3 regions of the Priestia sp. P5 genome follow, and region 2 is predicted to be linked to each of the others. Evidence: riboswitches for the same ligand, from Rfam matches in the RefSeq annotation. Region 2 holds a riboswitch; each other region holds the start of a gene.

Region 1 (4,267 bases), 410 kb from region 2:
TTTTTCGTCCATTTGTATCCTAACCAAACAATTAAGAATAAAGGAAGTCCGATATAAGAAACAAGTACACCGTACCAGTCAATCGAATCACCCATAAACGCCGAATAGTTTTGACCTAAAATAACAACAGCACATAAAATAAAGGCAAAGATAGGACCAAACGGGAAAAGTTTTGCATGATATGGAAGTTCACTCAAAGCATGACCTTGGGCAACAAAAGCTCTTCTAAAACGATAGTGGCTGATTGCAATTCCTAACCAAGCAATAAAACCAGACATACCAGAAGCGTTAAGTAACCATGTGTATACCGCACCGTCTCCAAAAAATGAAGCACCAAATGCAAGTGTACCGACAAGTGCCGTTGCGATTAAGGCATTAACTGGAACGCCTCGTTTATTCACTTTTGCTAAGAACCTTGGTGCTTTTCCATCTTTCGCTAAGTTCCACAGCATACGCGTAGAAGCATACATACCTGAGTTACCAGCAGATAAAACGGCTGTTAAAATAACGGCATTGATAGCCGATGCCGCAAACGCCAGACCTGCTCGTTCGAATATTAGAGTAAACGGACTTACCCGCACATCATCGCTTGCTAATGAATCCGCTGTGTATGGAATAAGCATTCCAATAACAAAAATAGCTAAAATATAAAATAACAAGATGCGCCAGAAGACTTGTTTAACTGCGCGAGGAACCGTTTTTTCCGGATCTTCACTTTCTCCAGCCGCGACCCCAAGCAACTCTGTTCCTTGGAATGAAAAACCAGCAGCCATAAAAATACCTAAGACAGTAAAGAATCCACCGTGAATCGGTCCATCACCAAGCGTGAAGTTTTTAAAACCTGGCGCTTCATTGTTAAAGATACCAAAAATCATCATAATACCAATAACTAAAAAGATGATAACCGTTACTACTTTAATTAATGAAAACCAAAATTCAGATTCGCCAAATCCTTTTACAGAAAGGTAGTTAAGCCCAAACATAATTAATAAAAACAGGGCACTCCATAAAATAGAAGAAGAGTTCGGGAACCAAAATTTCATAATAAGGGCTCCAGCAGATAATTCAGCTGCAATTGTAATAGCCCAGTTGTACCAATAGTTCCAGCCGAGAGCGAAACCAAAGGATGGATCTACAAATCGAGACGCATACGTACTAAACGAACCAGCTTCAGGCATATAAGCTGCGAGCTCCGCCAGGCTGGTCATCAAAAAGTAAACCATGACACCAATAATAGCGTAAGCTAAAAGCGCTCCCCCAGGTCCTGCTGTGTGAATTGCTCCACCACTTGCTAGGAATAAGCCGGTTCCGATGGCTCCTCCTAATGAAATCATCGTTAAGTGGCGAGATTTCAACCCACGTTTTAATTCTTGCTGCTCTTGCATAGATAAATACTCCTTTCGAATGTACGGAAAGAGACGGGATAACATAAAAAAAGCCCGCAGTATATGTGCGCGCTTTTAAATCTGAAAACCGCGTCAACCTTCCGTGAAGATAGCTCTTCACATCACTCGCATGATGTGACAGTTCTGTTCCTGTTCGGAGACAGCCCCAGCTTAAATCAACCGAGAAGTGATCTAAACTTCGGCAATTTTTCCTTTCAAGCAACATCCTCAATGTTCTCTGCATTTCCGTTACTTTACTATTAAAAACTGCGACCTCTACCTCATCGATTAGGATGAGGGTTTTTTATATTCATTTGACATAAAAGAAGTATAACAAATACTAAAACGATTGTCATTATAAAAAATAGATTCAGAAAATAGAAACATCTTTGAAATCTCTCGAATCTATTTTGTTACATATGGTATAATGAGTGTTGTCATAATACTACATAAATATCCGAACGTACCACAGGGGGAGCCGACGTGCTGAGAGTGAACAAATTGTTCAGACCCTTAGAACCTGTTAGTTAACGCTAGCGTAGGAATGTGGGAATAGTAGCATATATTTGCTTACTCCTGTGTAAACCGTTTGATATGAATGATTCAAAAACAGGAGTGAGAAACGTGAATAAAGCATTACCTTTACAGGCTAAAATTGAAATAGCTATTTTTGCAGCATTGGCTTTTTTAATTGATCTTTTACCTTCTATAAAAATTGCAATAGGCGTAAGCATTTCGTTCTCTATGGTTCCTATTTTTATTATGTGCTTTCGATGGGGAGTCAAAGGAGGAGCTTTATCCGGATTTTTATGGGGAATATTGCAATTAGCTTTAGGAAATGCATATATTTTAACCCCATTGCAAGCTTTTATAGAGTATATTATCGCTGTTACCTTTATTGGATTTGGCGGGATTTTCTCTAGTTCTATTAAAGGATACTTAGCTAATAATCAAAGATCAAAAGCTTTCTTTTTTATTATCTTATCTTTAATTATAGGAAGTTTTGCTCGTTATTTTTGCCATTTCATTGCAGGCTTAATATTTTGGGGATTTGCTGCCCCAAAAGGAATGCCTATTCTATGGTATTCTTTCTCGATAAACGGGATTTCGATGATTGGGTCGTTGCTATCATGTCTAATTATCCTTTCACTATTAATCCCATCGGCATCAAGAATGATTGTAACTAAATCACACTCATAATAAAAAAGGCTAAATCTACCAAGGTTTAGTCTTTTTTTTGTCATTTGTCACCTTTGTTTACACGAAAATGTGTCAGGTTTGATAACATAGTTAGTGAAATATTCAAAAAACTGTTTTATGATAATCACCATATTCAAACGAGATAAGGGATTGATAGCATGCTACAGAAATGGATCACGAGCATAGGTTTAGATATTGGAACAAGCACAACAAAGCTGGTTGTAAGCAAGCTGTTAATAGCAAATCAACAAAATCAGTTTACGCTGCCAGGCTGTCAAATTATTGATCGTCGCGTAACGTATGCAAGTTCTATCTATACCACCCCTATGCTAAACGATGTTGAAATCGATGTTCAAAGATTAACGGTACTACTAGAACAAGAGTATAAGAATGCAGGAATCTCCTTAGATCAAGTGGAGGCAGGTGCTGTGATCATTACAGGAGAAACGGCTAGAAAGCAAAATGCAGAAAGTATCGTTCACTATCTAGCCGAACATGCTGGGGATTTTGTTGTTGCAACAGCCGGCGCTGACTTGGAAGGAATATTAGCAGCAAAAGGATCGGGAGCAATCGAACGTTCTGCTGAAACAAATGCAGTAATTGCCAATATTGATGTAGGAGGAGGCACTGCTAACATCGCTTTATGTCAAAATGGAAAAGTGATAGAAACGTTCACACTGCATGTAGGTGGGAGATTAATTCGGCTGAATTCAGACGGTGCTGTAACCTACATTTCACCTTATTTAACTGAATTTTTAAAAAATAATTCTTTAACACTACGAGAAGGTGAAAAAGCAACATTTGAAAAGCTTTCGTCTATCTGTCAATTACTAGCTGAAGAAACCGTGAAATATGTAAAAGTGCTGAATCAAAATTCCACGCTGCTTGTTTCTCCTCATACAAGATCTTCTATACACCCCGAAACGATCATGGTTTCAGGAGGAGTAGGAGCAATGATGGAGAAGCAAAAGCCAAAAACCGTGAAAGAAGTGGCCATACATGGAGACATTGGTCCGCTTCTAGCATATCATTTTCAATCCATCCAAATATCTCAAGCCGCTGAGACAACGCGCGCTACTGTAATTGGTGCTGGTATGCAAAATACAGAAGTTAGCGGATCAACCGTATACATTGGGTCGAAGCGGCTGCCGCTAAAAAATATTCCGATTATAGAGATACCCGTTCAGCAAGAAGAGACGTGGAATCCGCAGCTGTTTCAAGAAAGAGCTCGGGCGTCATGTATGCAGGCTTCAACTATTTTCAGTGCAGAAGATCCCCCCGCTGCTATTGCTTTATCTCATTTTCCTTACTGCAGCTATAAGATGCTTCAAGAATTAGCAAAAGTAATAAGCGCTGAATTTATTGCTTGTTTTAAGGGAGCTAAGTGCCTCGTTGTTCTATGCGAACAAGATATTGCAAAAGCCTTAGGACAAGCATTAGCTAAACAGAGCAAAGAGTTAGAAATTATTTGTTTAGATCAAATTGATTTTACACACGGAGATTACATTGATCTAGGGTTACCAGTAGCTGGAGAGGCGATCTCCGTTTCCGTTAAAACGCTCGCTTTTTCATCATAATCTATTAAATATCTAAGGAGGAAAAGATGTTTAAAACTACACGATTGTTAGGAGAAACATTTTCATTTTATAGCTTAAAAGAAATTATGGCCAAAGCAAACGAAG
Region 2 (4,267 bases):
TACCATTCAGCAATCGATGTATTTTTAAACGGAATCATACCAAGGTCTTCTTAAATAATCGGGGATGCTTATTGAGGTAATGAGTAATCCCTCATTATTTTGTATTTTTATAGACCGAACGTTCAGTATTTTTTAATCAGGAGGTTTATATGTCATTATTGTTAAGAAATCGAGCGGCGATTTTGCTGCTCATGCTAAATATTTTTATTATTTTTACAGGAATTGGTCTCGTTATTCCAATTATGCCAACATATATGACAGAGCTTCATATCAACGGAAGCGTGATGGGGCTTTTAGTAGCGGTGTTTTCACTAACTCAATTTCTGTTTTCACCTTTAGCAGGGCGGTTATCAGATTCGTTAGGGAGAAAGAAAATTATTGTAGCGGGAATGATTGTTTTTGCCTTGTCTGAATGGTTCTTTGGTTCAGTGAGTACGCCTCTTTTATTATTTGTATCGAGAATGTTAGGCGGGGTCGGGGCCGCGCTCATTATGCCTGCTGTTATGGCCTATACAGCGGACGTGACGTCTGCTAAAGAACGTGCTAAAGGAATGGGCTATGTGACGGCGGCGATTACAACAGGATTTATTATTGGGCCCGGTATCGGAGGCTTTTTAGCTGAATACGGCATGCGCGTGCCATTTTATATGGCCGCAGTAGCAGGAGGCTTGGCTGCAGTGATTACGCTTCTTGTTTTGCCAGAGTCTCGTCCTGTACAAAATCCTGCTGTTTCAAACAATGAGAATCCAAAAGAAGATCGGCTGCTACTGCAGCTTATGAATTCTTATAAAGAACCTTATTTTTTAAGTTTAATTATCGTTTTTGTGACATCGTTTGGATTATCCAATTATGAAACAATTTTTTCACTATTTGTTGATCATAAATTTAGCTTTACGCCAAAAGATATTGCGTTTGTTATTACGTTTGGCTCTATTGCAGGGGCTGTTGTGCAGGTTACGATTTTTGGATGGATTTTAAATAAGTTCGGTGAAAAAAGAGTGATTTCGTTTTGCTTGATGATGACGGGACTTTTTATTTTACTTACGCTATTTGTGCACACGTACTGGCTTATTATTGTTGTAACATTTATCGTCTTTTTAGCAACAGATATTTTACGTCCGGCAATCAGCACGCAAATGTCGATGATGGCACAAGACGACCAAGGGTACGTAGCCGGACTAAATTCTGCTTATACAAGTCTTGGGAATATTATTGGACCCGTTGTAGCAGGCTTTCTCTTTGATATAAACATTAATTACCCGTACGTATCAGCTGCACTTGTACTGCTGCTTTGTTTTCTTTTATCTTTAAGAGCAGGGAAGGACCGAAAAACAGCTGTGAGAAATCAAGCGATTCAAGAGAAATAACGAGAAGGAAAAAATGATAGAATTTTTAGGGGATAAAAGACCTCCAGTAGCTTACTGGAGGTCTTTCAATGATGCTTTTAGTAAAGCTGTAAGATTTACAACACCACTCAGCCTATAGCGAAGCTTTATTTTATCGGCAAAACAGTGAAATGGTTGCAAATAAAAAAGGTTAATAGTAAACTTTAAACGTAACAAGAATAGTATGGGAGCTTGCGCGGGGCAGGCTGAGAGTACAGGGGCGCCTGTTGACCATTTGAACCTGTTGGATAATGCCAGCGCAGGGAATGTGAGTACATACCAAAGCACTTTGCGCATGCAAGGTGCTTTTTTGTCTTTTTTTTGCAGTGTTAAAACTAAATGAAAAGAGTGAGAGAATATGGATATTAGTAAAATTTCAGCTCAATTAGAAAAAGTAAGAGATACAAGTCCACTTGTTCATAATATTACGAATGTCGTGGTAACCAATTTTACTGCAAATGGACTGCTTGCACTAGGAGCTTCACCTGTTATGGCTTATGCGAAGGAAGAAGTGGCTGACATGGCACGAATCGCCGGAGCGCTTGTCTTAAATATGGGTACACTGACGGCTCAAGAAGTAGAAGCGATGAGAATAGCAGGAAAATCAGCAAATGAAAATGGCGTGCCGGTTATTTTCGATCCTGTAGGAGCCGGAGCAACACCGTTTCGTACAGAAGTAGCACGTCAGCTTGTAGAAGAATTAAATATTGCAGTTATTCGTGGTAACGCTGCTGAAGTTGCGAATGTAGTAGGCGAGTCATGGCTCATTAAAGGCGTTGATTCATTAGAAGGACAAGGAGACGTCATTGAACTTGCTGAGAAAGCAGCGAACAAATTAGGTACAGTGATTGTTATTACGGGTAAACAAGATGTAATCACGGATGGAAACACAACGTATACAGTAGACAACGGTCACCCGTTATTTACGAAAGTGACGGGTACTGGATGTCTGCTAACATCAATTATAGGAGCTTTCGCCGCTGTAGAAAAAGAATATGTCGAGGCAAGCGTTGCTGCTTTAAGTTTTTACGGAGTGGCAGGTGAAATCGCCGCAGCGAAAAAAGGTGAAGAAGGGCCGGGGAGCTTTCAAATTGAGCTGTTAAATCAGCTTCATCTTTTATCTGGGCAGGATATTGAATCATATGCAAGAGTACATCAACGTTAAAAGGAGCCGGAAAATGACAAACGAAGAAATCAAAAAGCTGCTGCCAGTTTATTTTATAATGGGCAGCACTAACTGTACAAAAGATCCGAAAGAAGTGTTGAAAGAAGCAATTCAAGGCGGCGTTACCGTGTTTCAATTCCGTGAAAAAGGCGAAGGTGCCCTAACAGGAGAAGCGAAATATCAGCTGGCGAAGGAACTTCAGCAAATTTGTCAGCAGCACAACGTTCCTTTTGTTGTGAATGATGATCTTGACTTAGCGATCCGTTTACAAGCAGATGGCGTTCATATTGGACAAGAAGATGAAAAAGCTCATATTGTTCGAGAAAAAATAGGAAAAGGAATTGTGGGCGTCTCTGTTCATAATATACAAGAGCTGCAGCAAGCGATAAAAGACGGGGCGGATTATGTAGGAATGGGACCTGTTTTTCCTACTTCTACAAAAAAAGACGCAAAAGCAGTGCAAGGTACAAAATTAATTGAAGAAGTGCGAAACCAGAATATTGACTTTCCAATTGTAGGAATCGGTGGCATCACGCCTGAAAATGCCAAACAAGTAGTAGAAGCAGGTGCAGATGGCGTTTCTATTATTACCGCGATTAGCTTAGCAGCGTCTCCAAAAGAAAAAGCAGCTCAATTGAAAGAAGCGGTAGGAAAATAAAAAAAGCGCACAGTGTGCGCTTTTTTTATTATAGCTGAACAGTTTGAGGAGTTTCTTCGCCTTCATTCATAAAGCGAATTTCGTTTGGCGTAATTTCCAGAACAACATACTCAGGGTCATTTGGACCGTCAAACCATTCTTTCATGTGATTGTTCCATATACGTCCTTTTAATTGATCACCAGTACGAAGAACAGCTGTCCCAGATAATTCTAAGTATTGATCACCATATCCTTCGCCGCTGTAGCCTAATAGTACGTGCACGTTCGGATTGGCTTCGATTTCTTCTGCCTTATGTGTATTGATATTTGTTGGTGTGTAAAGAGCGATACCATCTTCATCGCTGAAAAATGTCATATAGCGAGAGTGGGGTTTGTTGTTTACAACTGTGGCTAATGTTCCTACACGATTTCCTTCTAATACTTCATTTACTTTTTTAGCAATTTTTTGTTCATTCATTTTATCCATCTCCTTTATTACTTTTTATGTTCCTCAATCGAAGATAAATAAAACATACATGTCTAAAAAAAATATAAGTTAACAATAAAATAATTATGTAAACTAATAAATTAAAAAATAAAAAAAGCTAGCTACAGCTAACTAAAAAATAAGCCCGCACTGCCGTAACCCTAAGTGTCTTAAATACCCAGATCTACTAGGTGGGTGCCCTCATAGCCGGGTTTAGCGTCCCAAGAAGGGCGTGCTATCTGCAGCTAAATTTTGAGCTCCCTTTTAACACTCAAAGGTTTAAGACAACATGAGTATACGCACAGCGCAGGTATGTATAACAAATGTAAATAAAATGCCGATATATAAATGTTTTCTAATTAATCAACTTTCATCGTACAAGAAATGATTATAACGGAATAATGAATGGAACGCAAGACTTTTATTTAAAGTTTTTCTTCTCTAATATCTTGGCGGTTATGCAGTAACAAAATAAGAAAAGAACCCGCAACTGGAATGAAACATAAGAGAAGGGAAGGTCGGGATGCTATCCTTTCTTTTGTCATAACGGAGTAAGAAAGCCACGTTAAAACAAAAAAATCAGCGGTCATCAC
Region 3 (4,267 bases), on a different contig from region 2:
AAACGCTTCACATCAAGCGCTTCTAGTAAATTAGGCTGATTTTGATCAAAAATATCCATTCGTCTAACAGCAAATGTTAAAATTTCTGTTTCCGACTCTTCTACCGCTTGACGCTGAGTCGTAAAGTCCGGAAATTTTCCTGTTCCTAATAATAAACGTGAATTAAATGTATATTGTCCAATTTTTAACATACTCTTCATCCTCCTCCTACAAATGAAACGACTTCTAACGCATCTCCATCTTTTAAACTTGCATCACTATGTTCTTCTTTTTGTAAAATATTCTTGTTTAGCTCAACAATTACCACTCGTTCGTGCAGGTTCTGAGCCTGCAACAAGTGCTGAACCGTTTCAATTTCATCTCCAACAGTAACGGTCTTACCATTAATGATTAGATTCAATGAACTCCCTCCATTACTCTAGTTAGCTGAAATGATGTAAAAAATGAATGATTCGGCTTTTTCCCTAACAAAGCATCAGCCATAATTTTTCCAGTTGCAGCACTTAATAAAATACCGTTTCGGTAGTGGCCAAACGCCATGTGTAGATTCCCTATTTCAGGATGCTCTCCTAAATAAGGCCAGCCATCATTTGTTTGTGGACGAAGACCTGCCCATGCTTTTTCAAATGTGGCTTCTTTAATAGCCGGCAGAAGCGCAGAAGCTTTATTCAGCAAAAATTGAATACCTTGTGCAGAAACCGTCTTGGTAAAGTCATGCTTTAGCTTAGTTGCCCCTATTACGATTCTTCCACCAGTCTTTGGCACTAAGTAAAAACCTTCATCTAAAAAAATCGTTTTAGAAAGCAGCGGCTTATGACTTTGCAGAGCAATACACTCCCCTTTTACAGGAAACACCTGACCTAAATGTTCAGAAGAAATAAAGCGTTTAGCCCATGAGCCTGCTGCAATAACTACTTTTTCTCCATAAAAAGAGCCTTTGGACGTCTGTATACCTTTTACTGTTTCATTTTCCATAATAAGAGAATGAACGTCACAGTATTCAAATACATCTGCTCCGTGATACAAGGCTCCATGAGCAAGAGCTTGCGTTAACTTAGCTGGAGCTAGCTGGCCGTCCCCCGGTATTGTAATGGCTCCGTATATGTCTGGAGAGAGCCCGGGTTCTAACAAACGCGCTTCTTTTACATCGATCCATCTTACATGTTCATCCCACCGGTGGTGCTGAGCGGCTTTTTTCTTTAATACGTGTGCATCTTCTTCTGTTACAGCGACTTTTAATAAGCCTTTTTGAATGAGCTCTACGTCGATGGCCGTTTTTTCTTTTAGTTCCTTCACCAGCTCAGGAAACATGCTTCGGCTCTTAATAGCAAGGTCTAAAAGAGGACCTTCTTCATCAATTTCAGCTTGGGCACCTAAAATACCAGCGGCTGCACTTGAAGCTTCACAACCAATTTGATTGCGCTCAAGAATGGCCACTGATGCTCCTTGTTTTGACAAATGATAAGCGATAGAAGAGCTGATTATGCCTCCTCCGACTAACAGTACATCATAATGCTGCTTCATTTTCTCCACCTCCAGATGTCCATATATGAGAATATTGTTTAATCGCTTCAAGGGGATTTTGCGCAAGCATGGCACCAGACATCACAGCTATACCGTGTGCTCCTGTTTGCAGTACCTCTTTGGCATTTCCAGGTGTAATCCCACCAATCGCAATAACTGGTATCTCCACAGCGTCTACTACTTCTTTTAGCGCTGCTATCCCTCGACTTTTTAATCCTTTTTTTGAATGAGTTGAATAAATATGTCCGTATAGAATATAATGAGCGCCATCTTTTTCAGCTTCTAGAGCTTCTTCCACAGAGTGAACTGATTTTCCGACAATAAGAGAAGGAAATGCGTCTCTAACACACGAAACATCTAAACTATGATAGGCAAGCTGTACGCCTTTTGCTTTTAAAGCATGCGCTACATCAACTCGGTCATTTACAATAATTTTAGAGAGACAAAATGGCAGGCTTTCTAGCAAACATTGAATCTGCTTTGCCGTTTTCTTTTTTTCTCTAATATGAATGGCACCCGCAAAAGGCTCAATAGCCGTTAAAATGTCTCGAACCTCTTCAATTGGCTGCTTATCTGTTGTAATGACATGAAATTTAGGAATATCCATATGATCGAAACCTTTCCGTTCAGAATAAAGAGAAATTTCAATCACTTCATCTTGTGTAGAGGGCTTTATTACATACAAAAAACCACTCTACAACGTAGAGTGGTTAGCATGTATCGTTATGTAAACATGATCGCCACTTCCCTACGCTGGTACAAACCAGATCAGGTTCAAAGGGTCCGAAATACATTCGTCTCAGCTTCAAAAAGCTCCCCTAGTGATTGCTATTTATTGATTTTGTTTTTGCACTTAAAATTATAACACAACTAGATGTAAATACAATATCTCTTTATGCTCTTACGGCTCTCTTCCTTTTATAGATATATCTTTTAAGCTTCTTTACTAAGAGACCCAGCGCACCACATCATTCTGCTTTTTATATGGTTAGTAATCGGTATAGTCGTCAAATTCTTCTTTGTCTTTTTCCTTTTTCCGATCCCATATAAACAGCAGGAGTAACATAATAAAAGTTAGAATATAAAAACCGTAAAAAATAAATGCCGCCACAACATTTATAAATAAAAATAAAAAACCGATGATCTGACCTGCAACAGCTACAATCAACAAAATGTATTTCCAAACTTCTGCTTTTCTATCCATTCTCTACTTCTCCGTCTTTTTGTTTTTCCCTACTAGAAACGTTCTCTTTACTTAAATAAAAACGTTCCTGCCAGTAAACCGACTGTAAATAAACCAACTGTTCCAAATGCTGAAATCCCCACGTACGCCAACATTTTCCGATAAGATTTTTCTCGAATTAACTGTACGGTTTCCACACTAAACGTTGAAAAAGTGGTAAAGGCACCAAAAAAACCAATGCCAATCATTAAAAATATTGAATCATCATAAGCATGACTAGGAACCTTTCCATAATAACTACCGAAAAAAAGACCAAGGCCAAACGCACCGAGCAAGTTTACAAATAGCATTGATACTGGAAAAGGAGGGTTTGAAACTGTTTTTGTAACTTTTAAACCCAAAAGATAACGGCATATTCCTCCAGCTGCTCCGCCAAGTGCCAAGCTCACTATGCTCATCTACTTCACCTCATGTACTTTCACTAAATTTTTCCCTGCCTCTTCACCGCATAGATAGCCTGCTAAGGCAAGAAGGATTCCACCTACTAAAGAGACAATGACATAAATGGCTCCCCAAAATAAATGGTGCTGTGTGAGGGAAATGACGTCTCCTGCAAACGTTGAATACGTTGTAAAACCGCCGCACACGCCAACTCCTAGCCCAAGCTTTATCCATTCTTTTGGCTTTTTCCACACAAAAAATCCTGTTAATAGGCCTAGTATGAAGCTTCCTAATAGGTTTTCGATTACCGTTCCTATTGGATAGCCCGTATATAATAAGGAAAGATTCAGCAAATAACGTGCATATGTACCAGCGATAGCACCAAAAGCAATTGAGATTAAGTTTATAGCTTTCATCATATCGCTCCGTTTCATAAATTCTTCTTTAAGTGTACCATAAGGAATTTATTTCTACCTTAACATTTAACTATATGTTTATTGCACCAAAAGTCATGAAAAAATGAAAGAGAAAATCGTCGCATGAAACTTCCTTTTTCCTCCTCGAATCTCCCTTAAAAATCCACTTAATCCAAATTTTAAAATCTTTCTGTATCCTTATGACAAACCGTGTATAGAAGGTATATTTCCCTTATTTTAAGTCACATTAATCGTATAAGTTTTTTTTGTTGACTTTTGCTGTGTTCTTGTTTAGTATCACAGAGTATCATTTCCTATCAGAATACTAGGGGGTTTAGAAAATGAAGAAATTTGCTGCACTTTTGTCGCTACTATTAGCTTTCACAGTTGTGCTTGCCGCATGCGGTTCTAGCTCAAAAAATGAAGCAAACAATGGGGACAATAAATCTTCACAAGAAGATTTATATAATAAAGTGAAAAAAGATGGCGTATTAACAATTGGAACTGAAGGTACATACCCTCCGTTCACTTTTCATGATGACAAACAAAAGCTAACTGGGTTTGATGTAGAATTGGCTCAAGAAGTAGCTAAACGTCTTGGCGTAAAAGCTGAGTTCAAAGAAACACAGTGGGATGGCATGTTTGCTGGATTAGATGCTAAACGATTTGACATGATTGCTAATGAAGTTGGTATTCGTGAAGA

Evidence for each region. Region 2 has a riboswitch for thiamine pyrophosphate ahead of thiM (hydroxyethylthiazole kinase). Riboswitches for the same ligand answer to the same signal wherever they lie in the genome.
Region 1: linked by a shared signal. The riboswitch ahead of thiT (energy-coupled thiamine transporter ThiT) and the one ahead of thiM (hydroxyethylthiazole kinase) in region 2 are both predicted to bind thiamine pyrophosphate.
Region 3: linked by a shared signal. The riboswitch ahead of MMB69_RS24495 (thiamine phosphate synthase) and the one ahead of thiM (hydroxyethylthiazole kinase) in region 2 are both predicted to bind thiamine pyrophosphate.

What each region holds. Positions count from the first base shown of each region.
Region 1 covers NZ_JAKWFJ010000001.1:2,195,198-2,199,464, forward strand. Annotated here, with positions in the region: gene MMB69_RS11885 (amino acid permease) at 1-1,385, opposite strand, end outside; lysine riboswitch at 1,488-1,672, opposite strand; TPP riboswitch at 1,847-1,947, shown strand; gene thiT (energy-coupled thiamine transporter ThiT) at 1,980-2,585, shown strand; gene MMB69_RS11895 (ethanolamine ammonia-lyase reactivating factor EutA) at 2,744-4,162, shown strand; gene MMB69_RS11900 (ethanolamine ammonia-lyase subunit EutB) at 4,189-4,267, shown strand, end outside.
Region 2 covers NZ_JAKWFJ010000001.1:2,603,052-2,607,318, reverse strand. Annotated here, with positions in the region: gene MMB69_RS13965 (TetR/AcrR family transcriptional regulator) at 1-54, shown strand, start outside; gene MMB69_RS13960 (MFS transporter) at 150-1,367, shown strand; TPP riboswitch at 1,560-1,668, shown strand; gene thiM (hydroxyethylthiazole kinase) at 1,744-2,550, shown strand; gene thiE (thiamine phosphate synthase) at 2,564-3,208, shown strand; gene MMB69_RS13945 (pyridoxamine 5'-phosphate oxidase family protein) at 3,237-3,665, opposite strand; RNA gene ssrS (6S RNA) at 3,813-3,990, opposite strand; gene MMB69_RS13935 (hypothetical protein) at 4,100-4,267, opposite strand, start outside.
Region 3 covers NZ_JAKWFJ010000005.1:61,464-65,730, forward strand. Annotated here, with positions in the region: gene MMB69_RS24480 (thiazole synthase) at 1-191, opposite strand, end outside; gene thiS (sulfur carrier protein ThiS) at 197-400, opposite strand; gene thiO (glycine oxidase ThiO) at 397-1,524, opposite strand; gene MMB69_RS24495 (thiamine phosphate synthase) at 1,508-2,131, opposite strand; TPP riboswitch at 2,253-2,354, opposite strand; gene MMB69_RS24500 (hypothetical protein) at 2,513-2,728, opposite strand; gene crcB (fluoride efflux transporter CrcB) at 2,776-3,165, opposite strand; gene MMB69_RS24510 (fluoride efflux transporter FluC) at 3,166-3,564, opposite strand; gene MMB69_RS24515 (amino acid ABC transporter substrate-binding protein) at 3,906-4,267, shown strand, end outside.